3 regions of the Hymenobacter radioresistens genome follow, and region 1 is predicted to be linked to each of the others. Evidence: riboswitches for the same ligand, from Rfam matches in the RefSeq annotation. Region 1 holds a riboswitch; each other region holds the start of a gene.
The links. A riboswitch is a leader RNA that binds a small molecule or an ion and turns the genes downstream of it on or off. The one in region 1 is predicted to bind S-adenosylmethionine.
Positions count from the first base shown of each region.

Region 2: another riboswitch for S-adenosylmethionine. It lies ahead of PK28_RS16090 (O-acetylhomoserine aminocarboxypropyltransferase/cysteine synthase family protein); the one in region 1 lies ahead of PK28_RS08445 (phosphoadenylyl-sulfate reductase).
Region 3: another riboswitch for S-adenosylmethionine. It lies ahead of metH (methionine synthase); the one in region 1 lies ahead of PK28_RS08445 (phosphoadenylyl-sulfate reductase).

Region 1 covers NZ_CP010054.1:1,976,966-1,987,077, reverse strand. The annotation lists gene PK28_RS08460 (glycosyltransferase family protein) at 1-18, shown strand, start outside; gene PK28_RS08455 (DUF7033 domain-containing protein) at 119-1,396, shown strand; gene PK28_RS08450 (lipopolysaccharide biosynthesis protein) at 1,473-2,954, shown strand; SAM riboswitch class I at 3,272-3,363, shown strand; gene PK28_RS08445 (phosphoadenylyl-sulfate reductase) at 3,680-4,459, shown strand; gene cysD (sulfate adenylyltransferase subunit CysD) at 4,600-5,511, shown strand; gene PK28_RS08435 (sulfate adenylyltransferase subunit 1) at 5,692-6,969, shown strand; gene PK28_RS08430 (TSUP family transporter) at 7,196-8,683, shown strand; gene PK28_RS08425 (amino acid permease) at 8,764-10,112, opposite strand, start outside.
Region 2 covers NZ_CP010054.1:3,729,265-3,739,376, forward strand. The annotation lists gene PK28_RS16060 (Ig-like domain-containing protein) at 1-636, opposite strand, end outside; gene PK28_RS20190 (T9SS type A sorting domain-containing protein) at 1,077-2,567, opposite strand; gene dxs (1-deoxy-D-xylulose-5-phosphate synthase) at 2,831-4,774, opposite strand; gene PK28_RS16075 (lysylphosphatidylglycerol synthase transmembrane domain-containing protein) at 4,988-6,067, shown strand; gene PK28_RS16080 (hypothetical protein) at 6,160-6,573, opposite strand; gene PK28_RS16085 (LysM peptidoglycan-binding domain-containing protein) at 6,813-7,100, shown strand; SAM riboswitch class I at 7,301-7,414, shown strand; gene PK28_RS16090 (O-acetylhomoserine aminocarboxypropyltransferase/cysteine synthase family protein) at 7,796-9,178, shown strand; gene metX (homoserine O-acetyltransferase MetX) at 9,386-10,112, shown strand, end outside.
Region 3 covers NZ_CP010054.1:188,424-198,535, forward strand. The annotation lists gene PK28_RS18735 (PA14 domain-containing protein) at 41-1,168, opposite strand; SAM riboswitch class I at 1,310-1,416, shown strand; gene metH (methionine synthase) at 1,485-5,204, shown strand; gene metF (methylenetetrahydrofolate reductase [NAD(P)H]) at 5,393-6,349, shown strand; gene PK28_RS00885 (NAD(P)/FAD-dependent oxidoreductase) at 6,475-7,458, opposite strand; gene PK28_RS00890 (T9SS type A sorting domain-containing protein) at 7,583-10,112, opposite strand, start outside.

The DNA of each region.
Region 1 (10,112 bases):
CTGGAAAATGTAGCTTAGCTGTATGTCGGTGGCCCTTCCTCCCCTAAAACCTGCGCGTATATCTGCTGAAACCCGGCTTGCGTATGTCCTGCACCATTTCCGGAAGGCTTACGAATCAATGGTTACAATTTCCATTGGGTACGAAGAAACCGACGCTATTCAACTGACGCGGGTCGACTCGAACTTCTTCGAAGGTCAAAACCCCTATCCCGCCCCGCCTTGCCAGCGGGAATGGCGGAATCAGCTGCTGCCTTTTTTCTTTGACAAACAGCCCGAGCAACCGCTGCTTATGCTAAAAGAAGGCAAAGCGCTTATTGGCGTAGACCTTGTTTCTGCCGCTTTTTATCTGCTCAGCGGCTGGCAGGAATACTTCTCGGAGGAGCGGGACCAGCACGGACGGTATCCCTATATAGCTAGCGTGCAGTACCGCTACGGGTTCGTAACGGTGCCCGTCGTCAATTACTATTTCGATATTCTGAAAACGGCCGTGGAGCACGTCACGGGCCAGCCTTTACGCCCGCTCCGCTGGGCCGGAGGCGCCGCCTGGGCCGCCTTCATCACCCATGATATAGATAATCTATACAGCGCCTGGAAAGCGCCGGCCAAAGCAGCATTACGCCAGGGAAAGCTGCTGCGCTTCGGGCGGCAGCTTTGGCAGCATTTCACGCACAAAGATGCCTGGAACAACCTGGCGCAGGTGCAGCAAACTGTAGCCGAATATGGCGCTAAAAGCACATTTTTCTTTTTGCCAAAAAATCGCCCCGATGCAAATGGCACGCCCAACTCGGACTACGCCTTGGCCTTAATACTCCCACAGATTAAGGCTCTGGCTGACGCGGGAGCCGAAATACAACTCCACGGCAGCATTGGCACTGCCACCGATACCGACCAACTGATGCGCGAGGCGGCAATGCGTATGCTGCCCTACCGAAACGAACAATCATCAATGCCGGGCATTCGGTTTCACTACCTGAGCTGGGAGCCGCGCGCCACGCCGGCATTGCTCGACGACTTGGCATTCGAGTATGATACCACTCTGGGCTTCCCTGAGCATTTCGGCTTCCGAAACTCATACTGCCTGCCCTTTTACCTGTTCGATTTCCAGCGGGGCCGGGCCCACGATTTCCTCGAAATCCCTCTAAACGTGATGGACGCCACGCTTTACCATCCCAACTACCTGCGCCTGAGGCCAGACGAAATCCTTCCAGCCCTGGTGCCTATGTTCAAGGAAATTGAGCGTTTTGGGGGGGTGTGTACCGTGCTCTGGCATAATGAGAACTTCGACCCGGCCAACGAACACAACGGCCCTCAACAGTTCCGAGCCATCATGGAGTACCTTCGTGCACATTCCGTCTACTTCGTCAATAGCTTGGATATTTGTGTTTCGGTGAGTTGATGGATTAGTAGGCTTACAAGTGGTGCCTTATGCACATTCATTACACTTTCACTTACCACATTTCTACTCATTAACCTTGGGCATCGTTCAGCGGCAGGGACTGCGCAATACCGTAATTTCCTACATTGGGCTGGCCCTGGGCTTCGTGAATACCACGTTGCTGCTGCCGCGTTTTCTAGCGCCCAGTCAGCTGGGACTCACGCAGGTTTTGGTGTCTATTGCCACCATTTTCGCGCAGCTTTCGGCGGTGGGGTTTGCCAGCATGGGCATTCGGTTCTTCCCGTATTTCCGCGACGCTGAAAACCGCCACCATGGCTTTTTACCGCTGCTGCTGGGCTTGCCGCTGGTGGGCTTTGCGGTGGTTACCGCCCTGTATGTGCTGGGCCAGCCGGTCTTTCTGAGTTTGTATTCGCACGATGCCGGCCTGCTGGGACCTTATTACCTCTGGGGCATTGTGCTGGCCTTGTTTACGCTGCTGTATTCCCTGCAGGATGCCTACCTGAAAGGGCTGTATCACACCGCGTTTTCTTCCTTTCTGCAGGAAATTCTCCTGCGGATACTCATTGCGGGCGCCGCCTTCTTATTCGGAACCGGCTACCTGACATTCCACCAGTTTGTGCTGGCTTATATTGGGGTCAACAGCCTGATTACGCTTTTGCTCACGGGCTATCTGGCATATATCGGGGAGCTGCATCTGCGGCCCACCAAGGCGGTATTTCGCGTGCGCCCTGTGCGCGAGCTGGTAAACTTTGGGGCTTTTGCGCTGCTTTCCAATATTTCGGGCACTGTGATAATGACGGTGGATTCACTGATGCTGGGCTCCAAAATAAACCTGGCCGCCGCCGGAGTCTATGCCATTGCCATCAACATCAGCACCGCCCTCACCATACCCTGGCGGGCGCTCAGCAAAATTGCCTTCCCCCTGCTGGCCGAGTATTGGAAGGAAAACGACCAGCCCCGCATGGCCGATTTTTACCGCAACACCACGCGCCTGCTCACTACTTTGGGCTGCTGGCTGGCGCTGGGCATCGGCCTCAATCTGGATTTCATCTACCACCTTATTCACCGCCCCGAGTACGCCATTGGCACCACGGCCGTGCTGCTGCTCCTCATGGGCCGGCTCTTCGACAGCATGACGGGCGTGAACGGGCTGATTGTGGTAACCTCCCCGCGCTACCGCTACGATTTGATTTTCAATATCTCCCTGGCGCTGGTTACGGTGGGCCTCAACCTGCTGCTGATTCCGGCGTGGGGCCTTACCGGAGCAGCGCTGGCAGCGCTGCTTTCTCTCACCAGTATTAATGTGGCCCGCACGTGGTTTGTGTGGTACAGCTACCGCATGCAGCCCTTCACCTGGCGCATTCCGCTCATTGTTGGTTTAGCGGCTGTTGCCGGAATTTGTGGCTGGCTGATGCCCACGCTCAACTCCCCTTTCCTGACCATGCTACTGCGCTCCGGCGTGCTGACGGTGGTGTATGTGGGTTTACTTTTAATGACGAATTCGGCGCCAGAAGCCCTTCCGTTTTTGCAAAAAATCAGTAGTCGCTTCAGACATTAATGATGTGAAGCATTTCCCGAATTTTTCTCTTCATAGGCTGATTTTTATTTACCGGATTACTGATTTAAAAAATAAAACATAGCACATGCTATTGCTTTTCAGTAGCTTATAAACTTGTTTTCAATTAATACAAGCTTTATATAATTGCTCTGATAATCTATTTTTAGAATAATTTATTTTTCACTTTAGCAGAATATTTAATTTCCGATTTTACAGCTGGGTGGCTCTACTTCAACGTCAGCAAGAAAAATAAATTTTGGAAGTGTAAAATTTCGGACCCTATCTTTGGGCACCAATTCTTTACCATCAAAGGATTGTTTTTATACAGAGGCGTGGAGAGACAGGCTCTACGAAGCGCCGGCAACCAGCGGACCATCCGAAACGGTGCCAAGTCCTGGGCATATAAAAACAACAGACTGTGAAACGCTTCCTCAACTCCGCTACCACATCCGCCACCTCCTCTGCTGTACAGCATGGGTGTTGTGCCATGATGGGTATGCCCTGTTGTTGCTAGCACCACACCCCTCCGCTGTTCTGGTTGTGTGCTTCTACTGATGGCCCGCTGATGCGCTTGTGCGCATAGCCGCTCCGTAGCTGCCCACCCCGCCTTCTGCCTCGCCGGGCACTACGCGTCGTTGTGCTGTAACGCCGCTGTCCGCTGCCGGGGCCATTGTTTGGCCGGAATCCGGGCTTACTGCTTGGTTCTCCTCTCCTACTTTCCTGTTATGTCTGCAGCAAATGCTGCGCTGGCCGTCCACGCCTTGCTGGACGACCTGCGCCCCCGGCTGATTCAGGCTTCGGCCCTGGAACGGCTGCGCCTCGTGGCCGAATACTTCCCCGAGCAGGCCGTGTTTTCCACCTCCTTTGGGCTGGAAGACCAGATTATCAGCCACCTGATTTTTGAGTTCGACCTGCCTATTCAGGTGTTTACGCTGGATACTGGCCGCAATTTTCAGGAAACCTACGCCACCTGGAACAAGACGCTGCTCAAGTATCAGAAGCCCATTGAGGTGTTCTTTCCGCAGCAGGCCGGGGTGCAAAACCTGCTCCTAGAGAAAGGCCCTAACTCCTTCTACGAGAGCGTGGACAACCGCAAGGAATGCTGCTTTATCCGCAAAGTAGAGCCCCTGAATCGAGCCTTGGCGGGCCGGCAGGCGTGGGTAACGGGCATTCGGGCCGAACAATCCCAGAACCGCCAGACCATGGAATCCATGGAGTGGGACGCCGCGCACAACCTGATGAAAGTCCACCCGCTGTTCGACTGGACCTGGGACGAGGCGGTGACCTTCACCCAGCAACACGGTATTCCGGTGAACACGCTGCACCAGCAGGGATTTGTCAGCATTGGCTGCGCGCCCTGCACCCGCGCCATTGGGCCCGGCGAGGATTTCCGCGCCGGCCGCTGGTGGTGGGAAGATCTATCGGCCAAAGAATGCGGCCTGCACACCACCGCTGCACACAACGGCCCCGACCCGGTGGTAGAACCGGTGCCGGCTACTACTTAAATTCTTTGTCATCCTGAGCTTGCGAAGGACCTTGTCACACCAGAACGAAACCGTTCGGTGGTAATTCAAACGGGAGAAGGTCCTTCGCAAAGCTCAGGATGACAGTTGAAAAAAATTGAACTGATAGCCCGACTACATACATGAGTACCCCCACTTTCGATTATCTCGACCGGCTGGAAGCCGAAGCCATCCATATTCTGCGGGAAGTGGCCGGCCAGTTTGAGCGGCCGGCCCTGCTGTTTTCCGGTGGCAAAGACTCCATTGTGCTCACGCGCCTGGCCGAAAAAGCCTTTCGGCCCGGTCGGTTTCCCTTCCCGCTGGTGCACGTGGATACCGGCCACAACTTTCCCGAGGTGCTGGCTTACCGCGATGCGCTGGCCGAGCAGTTGGGTGAGAAGCTGATTGTGCGCCGCGTGGAGGAAACCATTAAGCGGCAGCGCCTGCATGAGCCGGGCGGTAAGTATCCCAGCCGCAATCCGCTGCAGACTTACACCCTGCTGGAGACTATTGAGGAGTTTGCGTTTGATGCCTGCATTGGCGGCGCCCGCCGCGACGAAGAGAAGGCCCGCGCCAAGGAGCGCATCTTCTCTGTGCGCGACGAGTTTGGCCAGTGGGACCCCAAGCGCCAGCGCCCCGAGTTGTGGAACATCTACAACGGCCGCATTCAGAAGGGCGAAAACGTGCGCGTATTCCCCATTTCCAACTGGACGGAGCTGGATGTGTGGCGCTACATCCAGCGCGAAAACATTGCGCTGCCCGACATTTATTTCGGCCATGAGCGCACCTGTGTGGTGCTGCCCTCCGGCCAGCTACTGGGCCTCACGGAGCACATCCGGCTGGATCAGGACGATGAGATTGTGACCCGGCAGGTGCGCTTCCGCACCGTGGGCGACTCCACCTGCACCGCCGCGGTAGAAAGTGACGCCGCTACCGTGGAAGACATCATTGAAGAACTGCTGCTGGCCAAGGTTAGCGAGCGGGGGGCTACTCGTCTCGATGACAACATCTCTGAGGCCGGCATGGAAGACCGGAAACGCAACGGCTATTTCTAAGTGGTGAAATTCCATTCGAACAGCATGCTGAGCATTCTGCGCATCAAGCAGAGGATCGAAGCATCTCGCTAATGTGGTATACCGTGATTAGCACTGCAACATCAGCACGCGAGATGCTTCGACAGGCTCAGCATGACGGTTCGGAAAACTCACCATTTCACCAAATCACTAACTCACCCCATGGACCTTCTCCGATTTATCACCTGCGGCAGCGTCGACGACGGCAAAAGCACTTTGATTGGCCGCCTGCTCTACGATTCTGAATCTGTTTCCCTGGATGTACTGGCCGCGCTGGAAAAGCGTCAGGCTTCCAACGGCGTAGTGGATCTGGCCCTGCTGACGGACGGCCTGCGCGCCGAGCGGGAACAGGGTATCACCATTGATGTCGCCTACAAATACTTCACCACGCCCCGCCGCAAGTTCATCATTACCGATGCCCCCGGCCACGTGCAGTACACCCGCAATATGGTGACGGGCGCCAGCAACGCCGACCTGGCTATTGTGCTGGTGGATGCGCGCCAGGGCGTGATTGAGCAAACCCGCCGCCACACGCTTATTGCCGCGCTCCTAGGCATCCGGCACTTTGTGTTGGCCGTGAATAAGATGGATTTGGTGCAGTATGATGAGACAATTTTCAACCAGATTTCCGCCGACTACGCCGCCCTTACCGACCACTTCCAACTTCCCAAAGCCAGGGCCATTCCGCTGAGTGCTCTGCACGGCGACAATGTGGTAACCCGCTCCCGGCAGCTGCCGTGGTACACGGGCCCCAGCCTGCTGGAACACCTGGAAAGGGTGCCCGGCGCCGTAGAAGTGGCCGCCGCTCCCCGCTTCCAGGTGCAGTATGTTATTCGCCCGCAAACGCCCGAGCTGCCCGACTACCGCGGCTATACCGGTCAGGTGCTCAGCGGCCAGTACCGCCCCGGTGATAAAGTGCGCATTCTGCCCTCGGGCCAGGAATCAACGATTGAAGCCATTGAAGTCAGTCAGCAGGCAGTGGAAACGGCGGCAGCTCCGCAGTCCGTAGTCATTCGGCTGCGCGATGATGTGGACGTGAGCCGGGGCGACACCCTGGTGCCACTAAACGACGAGCCTACCCTCACGCGGGAGCTGGAAGCTACGCTGTGCTGGATGAGTGAGCAGCCCCTGCTGCCCGGCCGCAGGCTGCTGCTGCAGCACCACGCGGCGCTGGTGAAAGCCGCCATTCCGGCCATCCTGCACAAGGTAAACGTGCACACCTTCGCCCAAGCCCCCACCGACTCGGCCCAGCTAAACGACATCGTGCGGGTACGCCTGAAAACCGCCGTACCGCTGGCCGTGGACCACTACCGCCAGAACCGCGCCACCGGCTCATTTATTCTGGTAGATGAGCTGAGCGGTGATACGGTAGCCGCCGGGCTGATTGGCGCGGTGGAGGCCGTTTTTTCTCCCCTTGTGCCGGCCAGTGTAGTAGGCTGAAGCTCCGGAGCGCAGGAGTTACCCTAAAAATTAAATAATTTAGTTCAAGTAACTTCAAAACAACGCATTACCTCATTCTGCTTCTGAAGCCAGGAAGCTAACAGCTGGGGCGGTTGTGCGGAATATCTCCAGCAAAAAAACCGTGTCACACTTCAACAGATACGGCTGCATTTCTGCTTTCACTTCTCTGAATACAACCAAAATGCCGCTCTCCGCTAATAACCCTATGCCCCAGCCAGAACCGCCGCCGCTACCCGGTACCAACCGGCTGTTTCCGGTGTTTTTGAAGCTGGAGCAATTACATGTGCTGTTGGTGGGCGGGGGCGGGACTGGCTGCGAGAAGCTGTCGGCGATGCTGCTGAACAGTCCTGGCGCCGCGGTAACGGTAGTGGCTACCTGGTTTTCGCCGGAGCTGAAGCGGCTGGCGGCACAGCACCCTTCGGTACAACTGCGCGAGCAGCCCTACCAAGCCACCGATTTGGTGGGCCACGACCTGGTGATTGTGGCCACCCATGACCAGACGCTCAACCTGCGCATTAAGGCCGATGCTACGCTACAGCGCCTGCTCTGCAACGTGGCCAACATGCCCGAGGCCTGTGACTTTTACCTGGGTTCCATTGTGCAGAAGGGCGACCTGAAAATTGCCATCAGCACCAACGGAAAGTCGGCTACCATTGCCAAGCGCCTGCGCGAAATGCTAAGCCACACCCTGCCCCAGGAGCTGCACGACGTGCTCCAGCACATGACCGTGATTCGGGAGAAAGTGGGCGGCGACTTCGCCAAAAAAGTAAAGTCGCTGAATGAGGTAACGGCGGAGCTGGCCGGGGGGCCGGCCTATGAGTCGCCGGCGGCGGCGCGCTGGCGCCATATTGCTACCGGCTCGCTGCTGGCCTTCGCGGCCATGCTGGTGTTCAACATCCTCTCCTACTACTTCACATGGCAGCAGGTGTGGGAAGCAGCCACGTCTTCGGATACGTTCTTTCTTTTTGTGGCCATTGGGTTTGGTGCGCAGCTCATTGATGGCCTGCTGGGCATGGGCTACGGGGTGGTGACGGCCATCAGCCTGATGACGCTGAATATTTCGCCGGCGGCCGTGAGCTCCAGCATTCATACCGCCGAAATGTTTGCCAGCGGGGCCTCAGGCTATCATCATTACCGCTTCGGCAACGTGAACCGCAAGCTGTTTAAAGTGCTGTTGATTCCGGGGGTGCTGGGCGCCATTACCGGGGCTTATCTTTTGGCGAAGTTTGGGGAGGAATACGGGGCTTATGTGAAGCCTTTCCTTTCCCTGTACCTGCTGCTGCTGGGCCTGCGCATTATTTCCAAAGCCTTTTCTAAACCCGGTCCGCGCAAAAAGCACAAGAAGCTGGGAATACTGGCGGCGGCCGGCGGGTTCCTGGATTCCTTTGGCGGGGGCGGCTGGGGCCCCTTGGTGACCAGCACGCTCATTGCCGGCGGGCGCACGCCACAGTACGTTATCGGCTCGGTGAGTGTGACGGAGTTCTTCGTCACGTTTGCCAGCGCTGTTACCTTTTTCGCCACCATTGGCATTTCGCACTGGCAGATTATTCTGGGGCTGATTGTGGGCGGCGTGGCGGCGGCCCCGCTGGCAGCCCGCCTGGCCGGCCGCATTCCCGTGCGCTGGATGTTTGTGGGCGTGGGCCTGATGGTAATTGTGTGGAGTATGTGGTCGTTGCGCCGGCTGCTTATATAAGTCAGGAAGAGTATTGCACAAAAAAGCCCCACCGTAATATACGGCGGGGCTTTTTATTACATCCAGCAGGAAGCGGTTGCCTATACTATCTGTTTCTGTTGCGCTTTTTGCCCCAGCTTGCTGTGCTTCTTGCCATAGCCGAAGTAGATAGCCAAACCAATAGCCAGCCAAACGGCCAGGCGCAGCCACGTTTCCCAGGGCAACGACACCATCATAATCAGGCAGGTTACAATACCCAGAATAGGCACCAGCGGTACCCAGGGCGTGCGGAAACCACGGGGCGCATCGGGTTCTTTCTTGCGCATGATGAGAATGCCCAGGCACACCATCACAAAAGCCAGCAAAGTACCAATGGAAGTCATTTCGCCGACAACGGAAATGGGCACGAAGCCCGCAAACAGGGCTATAAACAACCCCAGCAGCAGATTGGATTGCAACGGTGTGCGGAACTGCTCGTGAATACGCGAGAAAACCGGCGGCAGCAGGCCGTCTTTCGCCATGGAGAAAAACACGCGGCTCTGCCCCAGCAAATCCACCAGAATAACGGACGTATACCCGATGATAATGGCCAGGATAACGGCCGATGAAAGCCAGGCATAGGGCGTTTTCTCAATGGCAATGGCTACCGGCGCGGCGCTGTTTTTAAACTCCGTGTAGTTGGCCAGTCCCGTCATCACGTGGCCAAACAGTACAAATAGCACCGTGCAGATCAGCAGGGAGCCGATGATGCCGATGGGCATATTCTTCTGCGGATTCTTGGTTTCCTGAGCCATGGTGGCCACAATATCAAACCCGATAAACACGAAGAAGACCACGCCGGCCCCGCGCAGAATCCCGCTCCAGCCAAACTCCCCAAACACGCCGGTATTCTGCGGAATGTAGGGTTGATAGTTAGCCGGATCAATGTACTGCCAGCCCAGGGCAATGAACACCAGTACTACGGCCACCTTCAGCGTAACTACCAGCGCATTAAACCACGCCGAGCCGGCCGTGCCCCGAATGATAATCATGGTAATAGCCAGCACGATGAGCATGGCCGGAATATTCACAAAGCCATGCACCGTGCTGCCATCCGCCAAAGCGGCCGTTTCAAACGGCGACATTACCAGCTGGGGTGGCAAATGAATACCGTACTTACCGAGAAACCTCAGGAGGTACTGCGACCAGCTAATGGCCACCGTAGCGGCGCCTACGGAATACTCCAGGACCAAATCCCAGCCAATAATCCAGGCAAAAAGCTCCCCCATGGTGGCATAGGCATAGGTATAGGCCGAGCCGGAAACCGGCACCATGGAGGCAAACTCAGCGTAGCATAAGGCAGAAAAAGCGCAGCCAACGGCCGCCACTACAAACGACAGAGTAACGGCCGGCCCGGCATTGTTGGCGGCCGCAATACCCGTCAGCGAGAACAGGCCGGCCCCAATAATTA
Region 2 (10,112 bases), 1.8 Mb from region 1:
TACCGGAACCACCAACTCCTGGGAGCTGGTACCGCAGGAAGTAGTAGGAGCACTTACCAAAAAGGTGGTCGTGGCCAACAGATTTGTGCGGATAATGGTGGCGCCGGTTTCGCTTTGCAGAACCCCATCCTGATACCACGTATAGGTACCCGAAGAGCCGCTGGCCGTAAGCGTGACCGTACCGCCCGTACATACGCTGGCAGCATTGGAAGTAAGCGTCAACGAGGGCTGCAACGTAATGTCGGCATAGTTGCTGGAAGTGCCGCTACCACCGCATTTTGTGGTCAGTGAACGAATACGGAACACCGTCGTCGTATTCAAGGGCGTTGACAGAATTAATTCTGAACCCGCCGCCCTTGCTCCAGTAGTGAGCAACGTCTCCGTAGTACCAACTACCTTATACCAGTACAGGTTGGCATCGGAAGTAGACGTTGCTTTCAGAACAAAGTTGGTCCCAGCCGTAGGACAGACTGGAATAACGCCCCCCGACTGACCATTGTTAATTGTTTGGGTAGTAGCAGTCCCGGCAGAGTTGTAGTACGTTACGTTAATCTGGTTGGAACACTGCGCGTAATCCTTTAAAGGAATACCCAAAAGCATGAGCAGGCATGCTAAGAAACTGTAGAGTGTTTTCATAGTGGTAGGAAGAGGTTTAGTGACAACATCACGATTCAGCACAAACTTACCATTTAGCGGAAACTTTCAAATTAAATAGCATTATTTATCTTTTAATATACTATATAATGCTATTAATAAGCACTATACAAATAATACCAATTTTACTTGCACTTAATAAGTACAATAAAATCCTCCGTAAATTTGATCTGATATTGCTCTTAAATTGGGATGCAGGTTTTCACTATGGGCCCCACTACTCTTAGCTGCCCGTAATCCTACCTTAAAGGATTTTGTCCGATAGATCAGGTCTTTACCAACCGATACCCCTATAGATTTAGAGCCTTCTATATAATGACTCTTACAACTGAAATTTGGCTGCGCTGCCAGATAACTACCAACAAAAAGCCCAGACCGACATCGGCCTGGGCTTTTTACAAATTCGGGGTTTGTTAGTTTATCTATTTGCGGCTGATCCTGAGCACTTGCTGCTGATTACCCTGGTGCACCGTGAGGTAGTACACACCCGCCCGTGGAGTAGCGCTTTGTGGTAAGTTGATTTTCTGCAGGCCAACGCCCGAGGCTGCCACTGTGCGTAGCAGCAACTGCTTGCCCAGCACATCGTGCACTGTATAGGTAATGGCACCGGCACCCAGCGCCTCTACTTCTACTGAAACACTGGTTTCAAAAGGGTTGGGGAATGCCGTAGCTTTGAAACCGGCCTTTCCTGTAGGAATCAGGAGTGTTTTCACCGCCGAGTAGCTGAAAGTGCCATCGGTGTTTACCTGTCGCAAGCGGTAGTACACTGTACCCGCAACCGAGGAAGAAAGGCTAAGATCTGAATACTGGTACTCATTGCGGGTGGTGGTGCTGCCAGCCCCGGCGCGCTGGCCAATGGCGGCAAAGGTCAGCCCGTCCAAACTGCGCTCTATCACAAAAGAGGCGCTGTTCTTCTCTGAGGCCGTGGCCCAGCTCAGCTGTGGGGCTTTACCGGCCCATACTGCCGTGAAGCTCGCAAACTCTACCGGCAGAATCACTGCATTTACGGTGATAGTCAAAGAAGCTGAAGTTGGACAGTTACCAATGGCAGTCCGACCACTTACGGTATATTGAGTAGTTACTCTTGGGTTAACCGTTACCTGGGAGCCAGTTGAAGTAATAGCAGTACCATCACTGGCAGTCCAAGTGTATCCACCAGCAGTACCACCGCCTGCTGTAAGGATAACCGCTGTGCCTGACGATACCGTATTATCGGCATCATTTGAGGTTAGGGTCAGATTATTGGTAGCAACCGTGATGCGCTGTGTAACTGTGTTTGCACCACAATCAGCAGTGGTGTTTTCTATAGTATATGAAGTAGTTGTTCCTGGATATACCGTGAAGATACCCGAGTTATTAGTTCCCAGAATTGCTCCGTTAGCATCTCTTAAAGTATAGGTACCAGTACCACCGGTAGCAGTAAGTGTAACAGCAGTGAGCGGACAAACAGCATTATTACCTGCACTGGAAGTAATAGCAAGCGAAGGGGCTAAGGTTAACTCAACAGAAATTGTTTTCGGATTATTACAATTGATAGTGTTTATAAACGTGTAAGTTGTTTGAGACGATATTGGTAAAGAAAAGGTAAATGTTGCCGGGGCAGTTGGGAAAACATTGGTATACAAAGTAGTACCGGCAGCATTTTTAACGGTGAACGATCCACCAGTAGAGGTTTCCGTTACCGTTAAAGCAATACTACCAGTACCATCTGGGCAATACGTTACCACCGGATTACTATTACCATTGTTGAAGGTCCTGGTAGTAACTCCGGCACCAGAAGGGTAGGTCAGATCAAATTGGCCAGAGCAGTTTTCACTGGTTCCGGGTGCTTGGCCCTGGCCCTGACTGTAGCCAGATGTTACGGTACCAACTAAAAACAGGAAGAAGGTCAAAAACGCGTATTTATTTTTCATGTTGCAGGTTTTTCAAAGAGGTCGAAAACTGAATTTCCTGCAATACGCAAGCTCTACATCTAATGACTGTACAATAGAAGAAAATATATTATTTACCTCATATATAACTATATATATAAGATCTATATATTAAAACAGTAGGCACAACTTTGAAAATGATTCCATTATTTGATAAAAATTTCAGACTCTATAGCATGCTATAAAAAGAAAAAAGCCAAAGCAGCTAACGCTACTTTGGCTCTAAAAACCATTGCTGAAGAATCTTACAGCAATACCGTAGTCCTGGGTTCTGTCGCTGCCACCTTGCCACTCATTTCGCGCAGAGCAGCGGCAATTCCATCAGCATCAAAACCACATTCTTTATACAGCTCGTCCTGAGTGCCGTGTTCCACCACGCGGTCCGGGATACCGAGGCGCTTTACGGGCAGGCTATAGCCGTGGTCGGCCATAAATTCCAGCACGGCCGCCCCGAAGCCGCCTTGCAGGCAGCCATCTTCCACGGTTACAATGGCTTTGTACTGGCGCAGGATGTTATGGAGCATTTCCTCATCCAGCGGCTTACAGAAGCGCATATCGTAGTGCCCGGGGTTCAGGCCCTCAGCTAAAAGCTTTTGGGTGGCTTTCACAGCGTAATTACCGATATGGCCAATGCTGAGCACCGCCACACCTTCTCCTTCGCGCACAACCCGGCCGGTACCAATTGCCAGCTTTTTGAGCGGCTTGCGCCACTCTGGCATCACGCCTTCGCCGCGCGGGTAGCGGATGCTGAACGGACCGGCGTTTTCGGGCAAGGAGGCCGTGTACATCAGGTTGCGGAGCTCTTCCTCATTCATAGGCGCCGAAACCACCATGTTGGGGATGCAGCGCATATAGGCCAGGTCGTAGCAGCCGTGGTGCGTGGGGCCGTCGGCGCCGGCAAAACCGGCGCGGTCCAGGCAAAATACTACGTGCAGGTTCTGCAGGGCTACATCATGCACCACCTGGTCGTAGGCGCGCTGCATGAAGGAGGAGTAGATGTTGCAGAAAGGCACCAGGCCCTGCGTGGCCAGCCCGGCAGAGAAAACCACCGCATGCTGCTCGGCAATTCCCACGTCGAAGGCGCGGTCGGGCATGGCTTCCATCATGATGTTCAGCGACGAGCCCGAAGGCATGGCCGGCGTCACGCCCATGATCTTGTCGTTCTTCTCGGCCAGCTCTACCAAGGTGTGCCCAAACACGTCCTGATACTTGGGCGGCTGCGGCGTGGCGTAGGTTTTCTTATGAATTTCGCCCGTTACCTTATCAAACAGGCCGGGAGCGTGCCACAGGGTCTGGTCTTTTTCGGCCAGCGCATAGCCTTTGCCCTTCACCGTAACGCAGTGCAGCAGCTTGGGGCCGGGAATGCTCTTGAGGTCGTGCAGGATGGTAGCCAGATGCTGCACATCGTGGCCATCTACCGGGCCGAAGTAGCGGAAGTTGAGGGCCTCAAACAGGTTGCCCTGCTTGAGCAAGGTAGCTTTCATGGCCTGCTCCACACGCTTGGCAATCTGCTGCGGATTAGGGCCAAACTTAGAAAGCTTGCCTAGTACATTCCACAGCTCGTCGCGCACTTTGTTATAGGTACGGGAGGTGGTGATGTCCGTCAGGTATTCTTTGAGCGCGCCCACGTTGGGGTCGATGCTCATGCAGTTATCATTCAGAATAACCAGCAGGTTGGATTTCTCCACGCCGGCGTGGTTCAGGGCTTCAAAGGCCATACCGGCCGTCATGGCACCATCGCCAATAACGGCAATGTGTTGCCGGTCGAATTCGCCTTTATAGTCGGAGGCCACGGCCATGCCCAGCGCCGCGCCAATGCTGGTGGAGCTGTGGCCCACGCCAAAGGCATCGTACTCACTTTCCTTGCGCTTGGGAAAGCCCGACATGCCGCCGTAGCGGCGGTTTGTGGGAAACTGCTCCCGCCGGCCAGTCAGGATTTTGTGGCCGTAAGCCTGGTGGCCTACGTCCCACACCAACTGGTCGTAGGGGGTGTTGAAAACATAATGCAGGGCTACCGTCAGCTCTACCACGCCCAGGGAGGCGCCAAAATGGCCGCCGTAGATGGACACGGAATCAATGATGAATTGCCGCAGCTCCTGGCTTAGCTGAACCAATTGGTCCGGGCTGAGCTTTTTCAGGTCGTCAGGCGAGTCAATAGCTGCCAGCAGGGCACCGGGTTCAACAATCATCTTGGGTCAGGACAAATAGCAGGAACTAAGAGGGCAACAGATAACCTTAGAAAAGGTTAAGGGCCGCTACCAGATAGCATCCCATAGTGGGCAAAGGTACGAGTTTTCCGGGGCAGCGGTTTATCCCTGTCGTACAGGTTTTCCGCTTCGTATCTTCCCTACGCAGCTCTGGCCGAATAATGGCTACTTTTGCCACTACCACACCGCTTGCTTATGCCGCTTACCCAGGACTCCGAGGAACAGCAACTGCTCGATAAGCTTCGGCCCTCGCGCATTGTGCTGCCTGTGCTTATTGGCCTGGGCGTGGTGGGCTTCATGTTCTGGCGCAGCTACAAGCCCGGCGACCTGGCTCCCCTGAGTAACGCCAGCCCCATGTGGCTCCTTATTTCCCTGCTGGTATTGGTAGCCCGCGACGCTGGCTATGTCTATAGAATCCGGGAAATATCGGAGCGGGTGCTGAGCTGGCGCGCTTCCTTGGATATTATTATGATCTGGGAGTTTGCTTCCTGCATTCTGCCCTCGGCCGTGGGTGGCACCTCGGTAGCGCCCATACTGCTGCATAAGGAAGGTATTACGCTGGGCAAATCGGTGGCGTATGTGATGGTCACGGCCCTGCTGGATAACCTGTATTATGTGGTGATGGTACCGCTGGTGGTCTGGCTGGCGCACGAGGGGCTGTACCCGGCCGAATCCTTGCAGAGCGGATTCATGACTACGCTCAAAATAGCCTTTGGGCTGAGCTACGTGATGGTTTCGCTGTATTCCGGTCTCATGCTGTATGCGCTGTTTATCAACCCCATGTCGGTAAAGCGGCTGCTGGTACGGCTGTTTTCCCTGCGCGGCCTGCGGCGCTGGCGTGCCAAAGCCTATCAGCACGGCAATGAAGTAGTGTGGGCCTCAGCGCAGCTGCGCGGCAATGGCGCGGGCTACTGGCTGCGGGCGGCCCTCAGCACCGCCTTTGTCTGGACGGCGCGCTACCTCGTCATTGGCTGCCTGATTGCGGCTTTCGTGAACGTATCAGCCCAGGAATTTACCATGATGTTTGCCCGCAACATTACTTACAAAGTCATTCTGCTGGTAGCTATTACGCCGGGTGGTGCGGGCATTGCGGAAGGCGCTTTCCCCACGTTTTTCGGCAAGTTTATCGGTACGGCTACCATGACCAGCTTCATGGTGCTGCTCTACCGCATGGTAACGTACTACCTGTATCTGGTGCTGGGCGCCGTGTTCCTACCCCGCTGGGTGGCCCGCATATACGGCCGGCGCACCGCCGAGAAACTGATGCATTCCTAGATATCCAGCTTGTATCAACACAAAAAAGCCTTTCTACCGCTGGCAGAAAGGCTTTTTTGTGTTTTTTCAGACTTCGAATTCTCAACCGGAGCTTAGTCGGCCTCCAGCATCATTTGCGAGCCATCGGGGGCGCGCAGGGTAATTTCATCTTTGGTGAGGTTTACGACATCAAACGTCAAAGTGTTGCTGCTGCCGGTGGGCGTGAGCGTAATTTTTTTAGCCGTCTGGTCGAACGTGTAGGTTCCCTGCATGGTCTGGGAGGGCGACGTCATGTTGAAATTGCCGTTGGCGAAGAAGCGCAGCTCGGTTTTCTTATCAGCGCTGCTCTGGTCTACTTTGTCGCCGGTGGCGGTGGTTTCCTTATCGGTCTTCCAGACTTTGCTGTCGGTACCGTAGAGCATATTGGTTTCGCCTACTTTATTTTCCTGGTTACAGGAGGTAGCAAACAGGGCCACCAGCACCAACAGGCTGGCCAGATAGCGAAATGGGAAAGGCATCAGTTTCATAGGGAAAGGATGAGAAGTTGGGAGAAACTTGCAAGGTGAACTACCCGCCGGTTGAGCCATGCTTTTTCCGGCAGATAGCCACTTCTTACGCTAGGCGGCACAAAGAGTTGGGATAAGTCTATGCTCTCCCGGAATAACAACTAAATCCGGCAGGCCACGTAAGATCAGCAGTACATAACCATGGCTATCAGGCCGATGCGGTACTTCCACTCCTCTCCTACTCCTAATTAACCACTCCCATGGGACTCTTCGATTTTCTGAATAAAGGCGAACAAAAACCCGTTCAGCCCGCCAATAAGCCCGCCACCGGCAACACCGATTTCTTCGGCAATACCAACCAGCCGGCCGCTACCACGCAGGGCGATTCGTACACCGTAGTATCCGGTGATTCGCTGTCTAAAATTGCCAAGCACCACTACGGCGACGCCAGCAAGTGGCACCAGATTTACGACGCCAACAAAGCCACCATTGGCTCCAACCCCGACCATATTGAAGTAGGCCAGGTATTGAATTTGCCAAAAATTTAGTCTCCGACGCTACTTCCTCCAAACGCCGCTCTGCTCCGCAGGGCGGCGTTTTTTTGTGCATTTACCTGCGTATAGCTTGTTTCATTTTAAGCTAAAGCGGTTAAAAAATTGCGCTTAAAATTTTGAGTTCTGAATCTGGCGCTTACATTTGCCCTCACCAACCCGGTACTCCCCCGCTCGCGGCGGGGCAGTTTTCATAGGATTTATATAGAAGCGGCGAGAGAACAGGCTCCGTGACCCGCTGGCAACCTTCGACCGCGCGAAAGGTGCCAATTCCTGCCCAGACCAGCTGTTGCTGGCGGGAGATATAAGTTGAGTGCCATGGAAAACACCCTCGCTTTCGCCTGCTCAAATCCGCTTGCCCCGGCCGCCTTGCTGCGTCCCGGCCCCTCAACAGATGTCTGTGTTTCCGCCTTCGTCACTACGCGAATGCGAATGCGCTGCTGTTGCAGCGCGTGTTGTTGCTGTTGCTAGCCGCTTAAAGCCGGCTCCCTCCAGCACCCCTCCTCCCATTTCCTGTTTGGTCCTAACTGGCAATGCCCGCTGGCATTCCGTGGGCTAAGCCGCATCCTAACCGCCGCAATTTGCTTGCTTTTGCCGGTTTCAGGAGGGTTTCCGCTACGCTTCGTCGTGGCCATTTTGCGCGCTTTGCGCTTTCCCCAGTCAAAAACTTCTTCTTTAAATACAGACCTATTATGTCTACTCAGAACCTGCACTTCGAAACCCTTCAGTTGCACGCCGGCCAGCAGCCCGACCCCGTAACCGGCTCCCGCGCCGTACCGCTTTATCAAACGACCAGCTACGTATTTAAAAATGCCGAACACGGCGCTAACTTGTTTGCCCTAAAGGAGTTCGGCAATATCTATACCCGGCTCATGAACCCCACCACCGACGTGTTTGAGCAGCGCATTGCCGCATTAGAAGGTGGCGTAGCAGCCTTGGCCGTTTCCTCGGGACAGGCGGCACAGTTCATTGCCCTAAACAACATTCTGCAGGCCGGCGACAATTTCGTTTCTACCTCCTTCCTGTATGGTGGCACCTATAATCAGTTTAAAGTAGCCTTTAAGCGCCTGGGCATTGATGCGCGCTTCGCCGATGGCGACAACCCCGAGAGCTTTGAGGCCCTGATTGATGACAATACCAAGGCCCTGTACCTGGAAACCATTGGCAACCCCAGCTTTAGCGTGCCGGATTTTGAGCGTATTGCCGCCATTGCCAACAAGTATGACCTACCGTTGATTGTGGACAATACCTTTGGGGCCGGTGGCTACCTGTTCCGCCCCCTGGAGCACGGCGCGCACATTGTGGTGGAGTCGGCTACCAAGTGGATTGGCGGGCACGGCACCAGCATTGGCGGCGTGATTGTGGATGGCGGCACCTATGACTTCGGCAACGGTAAGTTTCCGCAGTTCACGGAGCCATCCGAGGGTTACCACGGGCTGGTGTTTAATGATGTTTTCGGCAAGAACGGGCCGTTTGGCAACATTGCTTTCATCCTTCGCGCCCGGGTAGAAGGCCTGCGGGACTTTGGCCCTTCGCAAAGCCCATTCAACTCTTTCCTGCTGCTGCAGGGCCTGGAAACCCTGAGTCTGCGCCTGGAGCGCACTGTGGAAAACACGCAACGTATTGCTACCTGGCTGGAGCAACACCCGCAGGTAGAGCGGGTAAACTACCCGGGCTTAAGAAGCAGCCCTTACTACGCGCTGGCGCAGAAATACCTGACCAAGGGCGCGGGCGGCGTACTCACCTTCAGCATTCGGGGCTCCAAGGATACGGCCACGCGCTTTATTGATAACCTGAAGCTGGTCAGCCACTTGGCCAATGTAGGCGACGCTAAAACCCTGATTATTCAGCCTTCGGCTACTACGCACCAACAGCTTTCGGAGCAGGAGCAGCAGGCCGCCGGCGTACTGCCTACCCTCCTGCGCCTCTCCGTGGGCATCGAGCACTTCGAAGACATCCGCGCCGACCTGGCACAGGCTTTTGAAGCCGTGCGCGAGGATGTGCCTCAGTTTGGGGAGACAGAAACTACCCTGCTGGAGCCCAAGCCTGAGCATGCCCAGCCGCTGGAGGTTTAATTTCAGTTGCCAGTTGTGAGTTGCCGGTTGCCCATTCGTTTAAAACCATCCTGGCAACCGGCAACTCAACACCTGGGTTGAGCTCCGTCGGCACTATAAGAGTCTATTGGGTGGGACTAGGACTCGCCGGCCTTTGGGCTCAACCCTTTCTATCACGGCGCTGCCCGCCTGGGCAGCGCCGATTAGGAATTCCCTGCCGAATACATCATGCCCGAAGACTTGGTTTTTACGCTCCCTAAACCGTTGCCGCTGGAAGGTGGCGGCGTGCTGCCCGGAGCTCAGGTGGCCTACCGCACCTACGGCACCTTGAATGAAGCCCGCGACAACGTCATCTGGGTGTGCCACGCTCTCACGGCCAACGCCGAGGTGCTGGCCTGGTGGCCCGGGTTGTTTGGCGAGAACTGCTATTTCGACCCTGCCGACTGGTTTATTGTGTGTGCCAACGTGCTGGGCTCTTGCTACGGCTCTACTGGCCCGCTCACGGAGAACCCAGAAACCGGCCGGCCCTGGTATCAGGCGTTTCCCCTGCTTACTATCCGGGACTTGGTGGCGGCCCATGAGCAGTTGCGGCAGCATTTGGGTTTAACCCGGATTCATACCCTTATTGGCGGCTCGCTGGGCGGTCAGCAGGCACTGGAGTGGGCCGTAGAGCAGCCCGGCGTGTTTGCGCATCTGGTGGTGCTGGCTACGAATGCCCGGCACTCTCCCTGGGGCATTGCCTTTAACGAGGCTCAACGGCTGGCTATTCTGGCCGATGAAACCTACCATCAGGCTACACCTTCGGGTGGGCAGCGCGGACTGAAAGCGGCCCGGGCCATGGCCCTGCTCAGCTACCGCAGCTACGAGGCTTACCACCAAACCCAGGCCGAGCCGGGCGATGATACGCTGGAATACTTCCGGGCCAGTGCTTATCAGCAGTATCAGGGCGAAAAAT
Region 3 (10,112 bases), 1.8 Mb from region 1:
GCACAACCAGCCCGCGGTTGGCTGGTAACCCGCGCAGCTTTTACTCCACCACTACTTCTACCCGGCGGTTGCGGGGGCGCTGTTTGGGGTCCCGGTTATCGGCCACGGGGCGGGTGCCGCCGTACCCCCGGGGCGTGAGGCGCACGGAATCTATACCGTGCTGCATCAGATATTGGCGCACGTTGCGCGCCCGCTGCTCCGAGAGCTGCCGGTTCAGCTCCGCATTGCCCACATTATCGGTGTGGCCCGCAATTTCCAGGCGCAGCGCCGGCTGCGCCCGCAACGTGCGCACCAGCTGGTTGAGTATGGGCCGGGAAGTGGGCAGGAGCGTGGCTTTGCCCTGGGTGAAATACAGGTTAGGCAGCGTAACGGCCGTGCCTTTGGTCAGGGTGCTTAAATCGGGCAGGGCACTGGCGGCAGGTGTGTCGGCGGGCGCCGCTACCGGCACTGGTGGTTCCGGCAAGGTAGCTACCGGTGCCCGACGAGCGGGCCGCACTACGGCAGAGCGCCGTACCGGGGGCCGGACGGCCCGCACAACCGCCGGCGTGGTTTTGGCTGGGGCCAACGGGGCACTGCTGACCGATTCTACCGGTGGCGTTTTTGGCCGGGGCCGCTCCGCTTCGCGCGGAATAGGTTTAGCAGAAGATGGCAGCGCAGCATACAGGTTTTCGGGGGAAATAGGCTGGGCCGGTTCCGATGAGGCCGGTAGCTGCCACGTCAATAGCGCGCGGGTATCCCATTGTACCTGGTAGTATTCTACCCTTATTGGGTAGTAGCGCCCGCCCGTGAGCTGTACCTGGGTGGTTACGGCCGTAACGCGCTGGTCACGCCAGGAGCTCAGCACGCGCTTGCCGCCTATCCAAACCCGCATACCGTCATCGGAAAGAATACGGAAGGTGTAGAGCCCCGTAACCGGAACGTAGAGGTGCCCCGTCCAGCGGATGGAAAAATCGTCTCCCGATACGCCCGGTGCCGGCGAGCGGAACCGCTGAGGAGGCTGACCCGGACCAGGCGAGCTGTAGGTCCAATCAAAGTCGATGGTGGGGTCCGTACGCGTGTACGCCAGTTCCTCGAAGCTGCGGCCATTATAATACTGCCCCGCAGGCCGGTACCCGGGGTTTTGGGCATGGTCTGCGCCTGCAGGAATGCAGATAACAACAACAGACACACCATCATAAAAGCCCGAATACTTCGCTGGAACAGCATAGCCGAAGATATCTAATAGCCGGAGGAGTGTAAATCAGAGGAGTAACGCTGGCAAGATCCGGAAAATTGGAATCCGGACTTTCCTATTGTATCTTCGTCTTGCTACTTATCCAGAAAGACCGAGGGAATGGGCCCTATGACGTCTTAGCAACCTGAATCAAAACAAGGTGCTAACTCCCTTTCTGCCTCTCTGGCAGAAGAAGATAAGTGCGGAACCGGCCTCTGCGCCCGGCTCTTTCTGGATAGGCTATTGATTGCCGTTTTTCCGAAAAGCCGATATGCCGACGACCACCTCGCCCCTGCACGATATTCTGCGCCAGCGCCTCCTGATTCTGGATGGGGCCATGGGCACCATGATTCAGCGCCATAAGCTGGAAGAAGCTGATTTCCGGGGCACCCGCTTCGCCGACCATCCCAAGCCCCTGCGCGGTAACAACGACCTGCTCAGCCTCACCCGCCCCGACATCATCCGGGGCATTCACGCCGACTACTTCGCGGCCGGGGCCGACATGGTGGAAACCAACACCTTCAGCGGTACCACCATTGCCCAGGCCGATTATGGGCTGGAGCACATTGTGTATGAGCTGAACTACGAGTCGGCGCGCATTGCTCGGGAAGTGGCCGATGAGTTTACGGCGCAAAACCCCGCCAAGCCCCGCTTTGTAGCCGGCGCCGTGGGCCCCACCAATCGCACCGCCTCCCTCTCCCCCGACGTCAACCGCCCGGGCTTCCGGGCCGTGACGTTTGACGAGCTGGCCACCGCCTACCTGGAGCAGGTGCGCGGGCTGGTAGAAGGCGGCTCCGATGCCCTGCTCATTGAAACCATCTTCGATACCCTGAACGCCAAAGCAGCCCTGTACGCCGTGCAGAAGTTCTTTGATGAAGGCGGGAAAGTGGTGCCCGTCATGATTTCCGGCACCATTACCGATGCTTCCGGCCGCACGCTCTCGGGGCAGACGGTAGAGGCTTTCTGGAACTCTATTCGCCACTTGCCGCTGCTGAGCGTGGGTTTGAACTGCGCCCTGGGCGCGCATCAGCTCAAGCAATACGTGCAGGAGCTCAGCCGCATTGCTGATGTGCACATTTCGGCCTACCCCAACGCCGGTTTGCCCAATGCCTTTGGCGGCTATGATGAGTCGGCGCAGGAGTTTGCGGCCGTGGTGGAAGACTACCTCCAGGACAACCTGCTGACGGTGGTGGGCGGCTGCTGCGGCACCACACCCCAGCACATTGCCGAGCTCAGCAAGCTGGCCGAGAAATACCAGCCCCGCCCCCTGCCCGCCGTGCCGGCCCTAACCCGCCTGAGCGGTTTGGAGCCCTTCGGCATCAACGAAAACAGCCTGTTTGTGAACGTAGGCGAGCGGTGCAACGTGACGGGTAGCCGTGCTTTTGCCCGCCTTATCCGCACCGGCAATTACGAGGCGGCCCTGCAGGTAGCCCGCGACCAGGTGGAAGGCGGCGCGCAGGTCTTGGACGTGAACATGGACGAAGGCATGCTGGACTCGGAGCAGGCCATGACCACCTTCCTGCACCTGATTGCCTCCGAGCCCGACATTGCCCGCGTGCCCATCATGATTGACTCCTCCAAATGGAGCGTGCTGGAAGCCGGCCTCAAGTGCGTGCAGGGCAAGAGCATCGTCAACTCCATTTCCCTGAAAGAGGGCGAGGAAGTATTCAAAGCCCATGCCCGCACCGTGCGCCAGTACGGCGCTGCCGTGGTGGTTATGGCTTTTGATGAAAACGGCCAGGCCGATACCCTGGAAAAGCGCATCGAAATCTGTAAGCGCTGCTACGATATTCTGGTAAACGAAGTGGGTTTCCCGGCCGAGGACATCATCTTCGACCCCAACATCCTGACGGTGGGCACCGGCATGGAAGAGCACCGCAACTACGCCCTGGATTTCATTGAGGCCGTGCGCTGGATTAAAGCCAACCTGCCCGGTGTGCTCACCAGCGGCGGCGTGAGCAACATCAGCTTCTCGTTCCGCGGCAACGACGTGGTGCGCGAGGCCATGCACTCCTCCTTCCTCTACCACGCCATTCAGGCCGGGCTGGACATGGGCATTGTAAACCCCAGCCAGTTGGCCGTGTATGATGAAGTGCCCCAGGATTTGCTGGAGCTGGTGGAAGACGTGCTGCTCAACCGCCGCCCCGATGCCACCGAGCGCCTCGTGGACTTCGCCGACAACATCAAGGATAAATCAACCAACAGCCAACAGCCATCAGCCAACAGCCAGGAATGGCGCAGCCTGCCCGTGGCCGAGCGCCTGCAGCACGCGCTGATAAAAGGTATTACAGAGTTTATTGACCAGGACACCGAGGAAGTGCGCCAGCAGGTAACCCGCCCGTTGGAAGTAATTGAAGGCCCGCTGATGGCCGGTATGAATGTGGTGGGCGACATGTTCGGGGCCGGCAAAATGTTCCTGCCGCAGGTGGTGAAATCGGCCCGGGTGATGAAGAAGGCCGTGGCCTACCTAGAACCCTACCTGCTGGCCGACAAACAAAGCGGCGACCGGCAAACCGCCGGCAAAATCCTGCTGGCCACCGTGAAGGGCGACGTGCACGACATCGGCAAAAACATTGTGGGCGTGGTGCTGGCCTGCAACAACTTTGATATCGTGGACCTGGGCGTGATGGTGCCGCTGGAAAAGATTCTGGACGAAGCCGTGAAGCAGCAGGTCGATGTTATTGGCCTGAGCGGCCTCATCACCCCCAGCCTGGATGAAATGGTGTACGTGGCCCAGGAAATGGAAAAGCGCGGCCTGAAAACCCCGCTGCTCATTGGCGGAGCCACCACCTCCCGCCTGCACGTAGCCGTGAAAATTGCGCCTAACTACTCCGGCCCGGTGGTGCACGTAAACGATGCCTCCCGCAGCGTGGGCGTAGCCGCCGCGCTGTTGGGCTCGGCTGATGTGGAATACGCCCGCACCGTGCGCGAGGACTACCGTCAGTTGCGCGAGGATTACGCTGGCCGCCAGCGCGAGAAAAACTACCTACCTATTGAAGCGGCCCGGGAAAACGGCTTTAAGGCTGATTGGGAAACCACACCCATTACGAAGCCTTCTTTCCTCGGCACCAAAGTGCTGGAAGATTACCCGCTGGCCGAGCTGGCCACCTACATCGACTGGACGCCCTTCTTCCACACCTGGGAGCTGAAAGGCCGCTACCCGCGCATTCTGGAAGACGAAAACCTGGGCGAAGCGGCCACTAGGCTGTTTGAGGATGCGCAGGCCTTACTCCAAAAAATCATCGACGAAAAGCTGCTCACGGCCCGCGCCGTGCTGGGCTTCTGGCCCGCTAATACCCAAGGCCACGACACCATTCAGGTGTTCACCGATGAAACCCGGGAGCAGGTGCAGACGGAGTTCTTTACCCTGCGCCAGCAGAGCGAAAAAGCCCCCGGCATTCCTTCCCTGGCTTTCTCCGATTTCGTGGCGCCCCGGGAAACCGGCCGTGAGGACTATATTGGTGGGTTTGCGGTTACGGCGGGCCTGGGCATTGAGAAGCTGCTGGACCAATTCGAAAAGGACCACGACGACTACTCCAGCATTATGGTGAAAGCCCTTGCCGACCGCCTCGCCGAGGCGTTTGCCGAGCGCCTGCACCAGCGCGTGCGGGAGGAGTTCTGGGGCTATGCGCCCGCCGAGCATCTCTCCAATGAAGACCTCATTCAGGAGAAATACCAGGGCGTGCGGCCCGCGCCCGGCTACCCCGGCTGCCCCGACCACACCGAGAAAATTACCCTGTTTGAGCTACTCGACGCGGAAAACAAAACGGGCATCCGCCTCACCGAAAACCTGGCCATGTACCCGGCTTCCTCCGTCAGTGGTTTCTACTACGCGCACCCCAACTCCCGCTACTTTGGCCTGGGCCGCATTGGCCAAGACCAAGTGGAAGATATTGCCCGGCGCAAGAACATGCCGCTGCCGGAGCTGGAGCGCTGGCTGGCGCCCAACCTGAATTATGACCCGGTTTCCGTGCCTGTAACGGCGCTGTAAGGACAAGTAAAACTAGTTCCCCTCCTCAGCTGAGGAGGGGCTAGGGGTGGTTGAAACACTAGAGTTAGGTAACTAAAGCTAGTTGGTCGTTCAACGAGTTGTCAACCACCCCCAACCCCTCCTCAGCTGAGGAGGGGAGCTTTGCACACTACCGAAACTACCCGCTAAGCCAAGCTTAGGGCTTTTATATGAAAGTTACCGACCACCTGCTGCAGGCCAAGGGCAAAACGCTGTTTTCCTTTGAGGTGCTGCCGCCGAAAAAGGGAGAGAATATCCAGAGCCTGTTCACCAATATTGAGCCGCTGCTGGAGTTTAAGCCCCCATTTATTGACGTTACTTACCACCGCGAGGAGTACGTGTACCGGCAGCACCCCAACGGCCTGCTGGAAAAGAAAACCGTGCGCCGCCGGCCCGGCACCGTGGGCATCTGCGCGGCCATCAAAAACCGCTTCGATGTAGATACAGTGCCCCACCTGATCTGCGGTGGCTTCTCCAAGGAGGAAACCGAAAATGCCCTCATCGACCTGCACTTCCTGGGCATTGATAACGTGCTGGCCCTGCGCGGCGACCCGATCAAAAGCGAAGGCCGGTTCCTGCCGGACCCCGACGGCCACAGCTACGCCTGTGACCTGATTGGCCAGGTGGCCGACCTGAACAAAGGTTCTTACCTGGACGAGGAGCAGGACGACACCTGGGCCACCAACTTCTGCATTGGCGCGGCCGGCTACCCCGAAAAGCACTTTGAGTCGCCGAACTACGCGGCCGACCTGCGCTACCTCAAACACAAGGTAGACCGCGGCGCCGACTACATCGTGACCCAAATGTTTTTCGATAACGAGCAGTTTTTCAGCTTTGAGAAGCGCTGCCGGGAAGCGGGCATCAACGTGCCCATCATTCCCGGCCTGAAACCCCTCACGGCCAAAGGGCAGCTCACCATGCTGCCCCGCTCCTTCTACCTCAACATTCCGGAAGCGTTGGCCGATGCCGTACACCAGGCGCCCGGCAACGAGGCGGCCCGGCAGATTGGCATTGAGTGGTGCATCAACCAAAGCAAAGAGTTGATGGCGCACGGCGTGCCGGTGCTGCACTACTACAGCATGGGCAAGTCCGACAGCATCCGGCAAGTTGCCAGCGCCCTCTTTTGAGTGGTGGGATGGTGAAATAGTGAGTTGGTGAGATGGTGAGTTTGATGTTCTGGCGGCGCCACTTGCGCAGAACCGCGCCAACGAAACGTCAAACCCACCATTTCACCATCTCACTATTTCACCTCCTAACGGCATTCCTCCCGGGTCAGGCTTTCGTTGATGGCAATGGCGGCCAGGGAGCCTTCGGCGGCGGCAATGATGGCTTGCTGAGGTGCGGGGGTGGTGTCGCCGGCGGCGTAAATGCCTTTGATGCTGGTCTGGGCCTTGCTGTTGGTCCATACCGCGCCGTTGGTAAGCAGGCGGCAGCCGGTTTCCTCGGCCAGGTTGCTGCGCTGGCGCTGCTGGGTGTGCAGGAACAAGGCATGGCGGGCCAGTTTTTCGCCGTTTTCAAACACAATGTGGCGCAGTTCGCCGGTGGAGCGGCCTTCCAGGTGGGCAATCTTGTCTTCGCGCACTACCACACCGTGCCGGGCCAGGCGCTGCAGGCCTTTCTCCTTGATACCGCTGGGCCCATTAGTGCACACCACCACATCCTTGCTCCAGCGGCTGATGAGCAGGCCCAGTCCCAAGGCTGTTTTCCCCTGCGCATATACGGCCAGGGGCTTGTCGCGCACTTCCCAGCCGTGGCAGTACGGGCAGTGCAGCACGCCCATGCCCCACAGTTCGCGCATGCCTTCAATGGGCGGCAGGTCGTCGGTGACGCCGGTGGCCAGCAGTACCCGGCGGGCCGAAACCGTCACCGGAGGGCCGCCCCTGTCGGGTTGCATGGTGATGCAGAAGCCTACTTCTTTCACTTCGATGCGGGTAACACAGGCTTCCCGGGTGGTGACGGTGGGGTAGGCCGCCAGCTGCTCATGGCCCAGGCGCAGCAAGTCGGCGGGCTTAATGCCGTCGCGGGTGAAAAAGCTGTGCACGCCCGGCGAGGTGCTGTTGCGGGGCGGCCCGCTGCTGCACACCAGCACCTGGCGGCAGCTGCGCCCCAGCACCAGGGCGGCACTCAGCCCGGCGCTGCCCCCGCCCACAATAACGACATCGTACTCAGAAACAGTAGGAAAGGAAAAACGGCCGGACCCGGTAGTCGGGGACTTATCAGAGGCAGTAGGTTTCATAGAAAAGCAAGGCAAACAGATGAGCAGCTTCTATGCTACGTACATTGGCCAAGTTAGTCGGGACTAAAAGAAAAAAGCCCCCTCCAAGCTGGAGGGGGCTTTTTAGGGCGCCATGGGCGAAAGACTAGTTTCTCTTCACCAGCTTTTGAGTCAGATTCACTTCATTGTTGCGAATCAATACTTGGTAGGTACCCTCCGCCAGGCTGCGGATATCCAGGGGCTGGGCCATGCCGCCCTGCAGGGTGAGCTGGCGAACCACGCGGCCCGTCATGTCCAGCACCTGCACCTGGTAAGTGCCGCCCGGTAGTGTACCCAGGTCCACAGTAGCCTGGGTTACCGCCGGGTTCGGATACACACTGATGCTGATAGCGCTGGCGGCGAAGGTTACCGTGCGCACGGGCGTTACGTGCAGCTTGCCATCGGTATCTACCTGCCGCAGGCGGTAGTACACCGTGCCGGTCCGCTGGCCTACGTTTACATCCGTGAAGGCATAGTCATGACCAGTGGAGCTGCTACCGTTGCCGCGTACCTGCCCAATCTGCAGGAAGGTGAGGCCATCGAAGCTACGTTCTACTTCATAGTGGTCGTTGTTTTTCTCAATAGCCGTATGCCAAGTCAGCTGGGCATTGGTGCGTACGGCTTTCACGTCAAACGTGGTCAGCTCTACGGGCAGTGGGGGAATGGTAACGGTAATGCTCACCGTCGTTACCGATTTCCCGCCCTGTGCGTCTACCGTATTCATAGTAGCGTTGTATACCCCCGCCGCTGCATTGGCTGCTACCGGAATGGTAATGGTGCCGGTGGCGGTATTCAACCGCAGCCAGGTGGGCAGTGTGCTGCCAGCTGCCAGAGCAACTGAGGCAAGAGCAGCATCCTGATCCGTTACAGTAGCCAGCTCCTGATTATCCTTCAGCGAGCTTTTATTGTAGGAGTTGCCTACTGAGTAAGCTGCTTCTGTATCCTCGTTGATGATGATAGTCACCGTATTGGTCGTTTTGCCACCCTGCGCATCTACCGTATTCACCCGGAAGGTGTAGGTGCCAGCAACTGGTGCGGTAGAACCAGTTACCGTGAACTGGCCCGTGGTGGAGTTGAAAGCCATGCCGGCGGGCAGCGTGCCCGTAGTAATGCTGGCACTGGCTACCCCGCCATTGGTATCCGTTACCGAGGCCAGGGAATACCCGTCGCTGAGCGCATCCCGGTTATAGGTATTGGTTGTCGTGTACACCGCATCAGCATCCCCGTTGAAGACCAGCGTTACTGTATGGGAAGTTACCCCACCCAAGGCATCGGTTGTGCTTACCTGGAAGGTGTAGGTGCCGGCCACCAGCAGGGCAGCATCTGCTACCGTCAGCTGACCGGTAGCGGCATCCAGAGCCACACCAGCCGGCAAGGCACCCACGGGCACCGCCGCAACAATGGCTCCGTCGGCATCCGTCACTGTAGCCAGACTCTGGTTGGTCGAGTAGCTTTTCACGTTTTTCGCGGGAGCTACCGTATATACTGCCTCGCGGTCAGTGGAGATAATGATGCTCACGGGCACCGTCGACTTACCACCCGCAGCATCCACCGTATTCACGGTGAAGTTGTAGGTGCCAGCGGCCGGCGCGGTGTTGCCGCTCACGGTAAACTGTCCCGTCGTGGTATTGAAGGCCATGCCCGAAGGCAACGTACCACTGGCAATAGCTGCCGAGGCAAGTGCACCGTCCGCATCCGTTACCGTGGCCAGGGAGAAGCCGTTGCTCAGTGCATCCTGGTTGTAGGTGTTGGATGATGAATACACGGCTTCTTTATCAGCCGTGAAAGTCAGCGTGATGGTCTGCGTGGTTGTGCCGCCCACCACATCCGTGGTTGTCAACGTCAGCGGGTAGGAACCGGCCACCAAAAGCGCCGCATTCGCCACCGTAAACTGACCCGTGGTCGAGCTGAAGGCGACGCCGGCGGGCAGGGTGCTACCATTGGCCAGCACCGCTGAGGTTAGCGTGCCATCTGCATCGTTTACCGTGGCCAAAGAAGCACCAGTCGTGTAGCTATCCACATTCTTCGCTCCCACTACCGTGTAGACTGCTTCGCGGTCCGCATTGATGGTAATGGTTACCGGAACCGTGGATTTTCCACCTGTAGCGTCCGTCGTATTCACCGTGAAGGTGTAAGCGTTGGCGACTAATTGGGTCGTGTTGCTGACGGCAAACTGACCTGTGGTGCTATTGAAGCTCATGCCGGCGGGTAGCGTGCCCGTGGCAATAGCCGCCGCAGTGAGTGTCCCATCGGCATCCGTTACCGTGGCCAGGGAGAAGCCGTTGCTCAGTGCATCCTGGTTGTAGTTGTTCGGGGCCGAATACACGGCTTCCTTATCAGCCGTGAAAGTCAGCGTGATGGTACTGGACGATTTCCCGCCAGTGGCATCTACCGTGTTAATCGTCAGTGGGTACGAGCCCGCAACCAAGCTACCCGCGTTAGATACGGTGAACTGACCCGTGGTAGCATTGAGGGCTACGCCGGCGGGCAGGGTGCTGCCATTGGCCAATACAGCTGACGTCAAAGCACCATCGGCATCCGTTACCGTGGCCAAAGAAGCACCGGTAGTATAGCTGTCGACGTTTTTAGCAGTTGCTACCGTGTACACGGCTTCTTTGTCTACATCTGATACCAGA